Regions from separate parts of the Paenibacillus sp. DP01 genome, predicted to be linked through region 1. Evidence: predicted binding sites of a transcription regulator. Region 1 holds the regulator's gene; each other region holds the start of a gene.
The links. The regulator Rex, encoded in region 1, represses fermentation and respiration genes when NADH is low (regulators of the CRP and FNR family bind a similar motif). The targets are predictions, from matches to a motif close to TTGTGAAATATTTCACAA.
Positions count from the first base shown of each region.

Region 1 (2,278 bases):
AAGCGAGTGGACAATTCCGTAGTAAATCATTGCAATTTTATGCGGTGCCCGTCGATGTGAGCCGCCAGTTGAAAGAAATGTTTTTTGACAAAAAAAGAAGTATTATTCTGACATCTGCTACTTTATCGGTAGATAAATCGTTTCAGTACATGACCGATCAACTCGGCTTGCAGGAGGCCGCAGATCAAGGACGATTAATGACGTCACAGCTCCCATCACCCTTTAATTACAGGGATCAGGTGTTGCTGGTCATTCCGCGAGATTTTCCGAGTGTGAAGGGCAGTGTAGGAGATGCACATTTTGTAGAGATGCTCGTTAGCTCTCTAGGAGCGACTGCCCAGGCGACGCGGGGGAGAATGCTCGTTCTGTTTACTTCCTATCGGATGCTCCGGCAAGTGTATGAGCCGCTCAAAGAGGCGTTAGCGTCCAGCGATATTACCGTGTTAGGACAAGGTGTGGACAGTGGGAGTCGCAGCAAGCTAACCCGCCGTTTTCAGGAAGCGAAAGCTTCTGTATTGCTGGGAACCAGTAGCTTCTGGGAAGGCGTCGATATTCCAGGGAAAGCTTTGACTTGTCTGGCTATCGTTCGCTTGCCGTTTCAACCGCCTAACCACCCGTTACTGGAGGCCAAAAGCGAGTTGCTCCAGCAGCAGAAGAAGAATCCATTTATGAAGCTGTCTGTACCACAAGCAGTTATTCGCTTCAAACAGGGTTTTGGGCGATTGGTACGTACAGCGAGCGACCACGGAGTCGTCATCGTTTACGATACGCGTGTGATCGAATCCTATTATGGAAAGCACTTTTTGTACTCGTTACCGGGACCAAAAATGGAGCATATGCCATCGGAGCAAATGGTGCCCCGCATCGCCGAATGGCTCCAATCCGCCCCGGAGACAGAGGCACAACGGACGGACACTTAAAGTCCGTTACAATTAGGGGGAGCAAGTATGAAATCAGATAAAATTTCAGAGGCTGTCGTACGGAGATTACCCGTATATTTACGTTATCTGAATGCACTGCACAAACGGGAGGTGGCTACGGTCTCTTCTCAAGAGCTGGGACAGAGGTTAGATTTGAATCCGGCCCAAATTCGTAAAGATCTTGCCTATTTTGGCGATTTTGGTCGGAAGGGCATCGGTTACGATGTTTCTTATCTAATTGAGAAAATACGCCATATCCTGAAAATCGACCAGCAAATTAATGTAGTATTGGTCGGAGCAGGTAATCTGGGTCAAGCCCTATCGAACTATAATGCTTATTTAAAAGACAATATGAAGATTGTGGCGGTTTTTGATGCGTTCCCGGATAAGGTTGGGACCAGAATCAATACTTTGGTCGTACAGCCGATGGATGAACTGGAAGCGACTGTGAAAGAAAAAAATATACGAATCGGGATTATTACTGTACCTGATTTTGAGGCACAGCACGTAGCTGATAGGCTGATTGAGAGTGGAATTGGAGCGATTTTGAACTTTGCACCTATCATTCTCAAGGCACCGGCTAACATTCGGATACATGCCACAGACTTTACAACTGATTTGCTTAGCCTCGCTTATTATCTGGAGGACGGAAAGGAAGAAGCACAATATGACAGTGAATAAATGGATGATTAAAAACGGCTCGTTTGCCGTGAATGGACCCGAGGCTGGGGTAATCCATGGTTTTATGATTGTGGAGGATAGCCGTATTACTTACATTGGCGAGACTTTGCCTGCGGGTGAGGAAGAGACAGAAGCAATCGACGGCAAGGGGTTATTGTTTTTACCTGGTCTGATCAATACTCATGGTCATGCGGCGATGTCTCTGCTGCGAGGGTATGGAGATGATTTGGCACTTCAAGTGTGGCTTCAGGAAAAAATGTGGCCTATGGAAGCCAAGTTTACATCTACGGATGTGTACTGGGGAACTTCTTTGTCAGTGCTGGAAATGCTGAAAGGTGGAACCACGACTTTCCTGGATATGTACGATCATATGGATGAGGTGGCTCGTGTAGCTGAAGAGTCGGGCATTCGTGCAAGCTTGATGCGTGGAGCCATTGGACTCTGTTCAGAAGAAGAACAGCGGATCAAGCTAGCTGAGGCCGTGACTTTTGCGCGTAACTGGCATGGAAAAGCAGACGGACGTATCACAACAATGATGTCTCCTCATGCCCCATACACATGCCCGCCTGCGTTTATTGAGAAATTTGTTCAAGCAGCACATGATCTCGATTTACCATTGCATACGCACATGTCCGAGACGATCGCCGAAGTTGAACAAAACGTACGCGACTACGGCT
Region 1 is NZ_CP173059.1:3,314,151-3,316,428, reverse strand. Features, by position in the region: gene dinG (ATP-dependent DNA helicase DinG) at 1-920, shown strand, start outside; gene ACH59B_RS14525 (redox-sensing transcriptional repressor Rex) at 948-1,601, shown strand; gene ACH59B_RS14520 (amidohydrolase) at 1,588-2,278, shown strand, end outside.

Region 2 (2,278 bases), 2.5 Mb from region 1:
GAAAACATCCACCCCTGAAATTTTGAGCTTAGTGGAAACTACCGATCCTGCATAACCTTCGGTATCCGCGCCTGCCAAATGTTTGGCAATTACACTTCCCTGTTCAAACAGCGGAGCTACCAGACCGTAGCAGACCCCACGGTGTTCAACACATTCCCCTACGGCATATACATCCGGCAAGGATGTTTTCATCAAATCATCGACCACAATCCCACGGTTCGTTTCCATACCACTTTCCACAGCTACCTGGATATTAGGCTTGATTCCGACGGCCATTACGACCAAATCCGCTTCCAGCTCACTTCCATCCGAGAAGCGCAGTCCTTGTACCCGATCTTGACCGTACACCTCCGCAGTTTGCATTTGCATAGCAAACTTGATTCCCTGGCGTTCCAGTTCTGCTTTCAACATCGCAGACGCTTCCCGGTCCAGCTGACGTTCCATCAAATCTTCCATTAAGTGAACGACCGTAACATCCATTCCTAGGTTGACCAAGCCTTTAGCTGCCTCCAGCCCCAATAGACCTCCGCCAATGACAGCCGCCTTTTTATAGGTCTTTGCCGCTTCCAGCATGGCTGAGCAATCGGCGATATCCCGAAAACCAATAACGCCTGGTAATTCTTTACCCGGAATAGGCAGAATAAACGATTGTGAGCCGGTAGCTACCAAAGCCACGTCGTAGTCAATTTCCAGTCCGTCTTCGGTGCGAATCTTCTTGTGCTCACCGTCGATGCTTTTAACCATTTTTCCTGTATATAAAGTAATTCCTTGATCCGCATACCATTGCAAATCGTTCAGTATAATATCATCTATTGTTTTACTACCTTCCAACACATAAGAGAGCATGATCCTGTTATAGTTCGGATGCGGCTCACTTCCCAGGACTGTAATTTCATATTTATCTGTTAATTTTAAAATTTGTTCGACCGTATTGATACCAGCCATCCCGTTCCCTATAACCACAAGCTTCTTTTTACTGTTTATCATATACCGGTTCCTCCATTCATTCGACGCTACTTCCTATCCGACGACATCTCTACGTTTCTAATGAATATTGTTTATGCTTCTATTCTAATACAGCAGATAGGTCTATATGTGATTTCAATCACAATGTAGTTAAAATTATGAATATTTAGGGATTTCCCTATTCTATTTCAAGGGATTAAGGTAAGGACCGGGAATCATAGCAGTGTCATCGAATGAATCTTTCCAATTCATGCGTAAATACAACCGTTATAAGGAATACTTTATGAACAACTTGTATCTTATGGGAGAATGAATTGAATTGCTTGGAGGTAATCATCATGTGGTCTAAAATCATTTCTTATTTTCCTAGCTGGAGTACACTCTTTCAAGCTGGTCTCGCGTTGATTATTCCTTTAGGAATTTATTATATAAACACCTCGATTTATTCGTTTGTCGGCAGTAAGGGAGCCAAATCCAAACATAACGAAGGTCCCATGGATCAGCAGCATGAACCGAGCTCTAAAATTACAGGAAATTATGATTCCGACTTACAGGCAATTCGTGAAGCTATAGGCGAAAATAGTGATGTGCATTTTCGTGAGTTTATGGTGAAGAAATTTCATGCTCGGTCCATGTTAGTCTTCATAGATGGTATGCAGGATGAAAAGCTTATGAGCGAGCAGGTATTAGAGGTCTTGATGTTTGAGGGCCAGCAGGGTCAGGATCAACAGGAACAACCGGAAGGGTTAAGTAACTCTTTTATAAAAGAAAGCCTGATGCCACTTACGCAAATTAGTGAAGTTACCTGTATGGAGGATCTGTACGAGTTCATCCTTTTAGGTCATACCGCCTTATTAATTGAAGGAATGAAGGAAGCGCTACTGGTGGGCCCGCCTAACGGCGCTATTCGCTCCGTCAATGAGCCAACTTCTGAAGCATTGCTTCGGGGTCCCAGAATCGGTTTTACGGAAGTATTGAGTGAAAACACTTCGATGCTTCGACGCCAAGGGTTAAATAAAAGTCTGGAAATGAAGAAATTCCAAGTGGGAAGCAGAATCAAAAAGGATCTGGTTATCGCGTATATAAAGGATATTGTGAATCCGGATCTGCTTGAAGAAATAAGCCGCAGAATATCAAAAATAGACATGGATTTTTTACCGGAATCCGGGTATGTGGAACAACTTATCGAAGACAATTATTTAAGTCCATTCCAACAGGCTCATAACACAGAGCGTCCCGACCGTGTCATTAATGCCTTGTTGGAAGGAAGAATTGCAATTTTACTGGATGGTACTCCCTTTGCACTTATTGT
Region 2 is NZ_CP173059.1:771,705-773,982, reverse strand. Features, by position in the region: gene nirB (nitrite reductase large subunit NirB) at 1-987, opposite strand, end outside; gene ACH59B_RS03480 (spore germination protein) at 1,305-2,278, shown strand, end outside.
Region 2: a site for Rex is predicted at 1,094-1,111, ahead of nirB (nitrite reductase large subunit NirB). Genes of this name have one in related genera too.

Region 3 (2,278 bases), 160 kb from region 1:
CATTAAAAAAATTTATTATATCCGGCAAATCTCACGTGGGCACAATTCACAATGACATACACCTTGCAGCATTTCCAAATCCTTGACAACAATCATACCATTATCGTATTCGACTGCATTTTTCTTACGCAGATCACTGAGCATCCGATTTACACTTTCCCGGGTAGCACCGATCATATTTGATAAGTCAGTATGAGTAATCTTTTTATGAATCAGAATATAGTCGCCGTGAGGCTCACCATAGGTGTTGCATAGTCGGATGAGTGTGGAACATAGAGCGCCAGGCTTGCCGTACATCATCAAATCGCGGAACTTGGTCTGAGTAATGCGGTGATGCGATCCCATCCATTTCATAAAGTCAATCGCAAAATCACAATGCTGGCAAATAAGCAACTCCAAATCTGTATGATCGATTACGCCAATATCACTGTCCTCTAGAACCTCAGCAGAAAAGGAATGCTTAGTGCCGAAGAAAGGATCAGCTTGACCAACAAGATCGCCGCTTTGATACATATATAGAATAAGTTCCTTACCCTCATCCGTTGTTTTGGTCACTTTTACGCGTCCGCGCTTAATATAAAACAGCTTATCCGCTGTATCTCCTTCCCAGAACAGATGCGAACTTTCTGGCATAACTCGATCTTTCATCATCACTTGCAGCCGGTTGAAGCTGGCCTCCGAGAAGCAACAGGTGTTGCCGCGGGCTTCCATTACATTTGTAGGGTTTCTCATCGTCCATTTCCCCTTTGTATCCTATGTTATTTTATCTGCAACTTGATCAATTCAAATTCATTATATACCTGTGCAATGCGTTTTTGGGGCAAGATGAGGGGGTAAAAGTGGCAGAATTCCAAACTTTGTGATTTAATTCACTTCATAAAATAAAATTTTAAATAGATTGTGAAAAAAATCACAAAATATCTTAGAAAGCTGTGTTACGATCAGTGCGTGAACAAGAGATAGTACACGAGATAACAGGAGGATGAGGGAAATGGCTGTTAAAAACGAGGTTATCCAAAAAGAGCAAAGCGCAGAGCAGTATATTCAAACGCTGATTGACCGGGCGAACCGGGCACAGCAAGCTTTCATGAGTATGAATCAGGAGCAGATTGACGAAATCGTACAAGCTATGGCACTCGCAGGGATGGATAAGCACATGCACCTCGCGAAGTTGGCTGTTGAAGAAACAGGACGTGGTGTGTACGAGGATAAAATCACCAAAAACATGTTTGCAACAGAATATGTCTACCATAGCATCAAAAATGAGAAAACCGTCGGTGTCATTGAAGACAATGACTTTGATAGTTTTCAAAAGATAGCTGAACCAGTCGGCATTATCATGGGGATTACTCCAGTAACAAACCCAACTTCGACTACGATGTTCAAAGCGTTAATTGCCATTAAAACACGTAACCCAATCATTTTCGGTTTCCATCCATCTGCTCAATCGTGTAGTGCGGAAGCAGCCCGCGTCTTGCTTGAAGCAGCTGTTAAACATGGTGCTCCAGCGGATTGTATTCAATGGATTGAAGCACCTTCGATGGATAAAACAAATGTACTGATGAACCACTCTGATGTAGCGTTGATTTTGGCAACTGGTGGATCAGGCATGGTTAAGGCAGCTTATAGCTGTGGTAAACCTGCACTTGGCGTAGGTCCTGGTAACGTACCTTGCTTTATTGAGAAAACAGCCGATATCAAACAGGCCGTGAACGACCTTATCCTTTCTAAATCTTTTGATAACGGTATGATTTGTGCTTCGGAACAAGCTGTAATTATTGAAGAGCCTATCTTCGAGCAAGTGAAGAAATTAATGATTGCTAATGGTTGCTACTTTGTAAATAAAGAAGAGGCAGCTAAGCTCACTCAAGGAGCTATGAATGTAGAAAAATGTGCAGTGAACCCGGCCATTGTCGGCCAGTCTGCTGTAAAAATCGCTGAAATGAGCGGTATTACAGTACCGGCAGGAACCAAAATTTTGGTCGCTGAAATTGAAGGAGTAGGAACCAAATTCCCATTATCTGCGGAAAAATTGAGTCCGGTATTGGCTTGCTACAAAGTAAAAAATGCAGAGCAAGGTATACAACGTGCTGCTGAAGTCGTAGAGTTCGGCGGTATGGGTCACTCGTCAGCAATCCATTCGCAAGATGAGGATGTTATTGCTCGCTTCGCAGATCGTTTGCAAACAGGACGTATCATTGTAAATGCACCTTCCACACATGGCGCAATCGGTGATATTTACAACACCAACCTTCCTTCGTTGACACTTGGTTGCGGT
Region 3 is NZ_CP173059.1:3,471,305-3,473,582, reverse strand. Features, by position in the region: gene ACH59B_RS15340 (Crp/Fnr family transcriptional regulator) at 16-732, opposite strand; gene adhE (bifunctional acetaldehyde-CoA/alcohol dehydrogenase) at 992-2,278, shown strand, end outside.
Region 3: a site for Rex is predicted at 899-916, ahead of adhE (bifunctional acetaldehyde-CoA/alcohol dehydrogenase). Genes of this name have one in related genera too.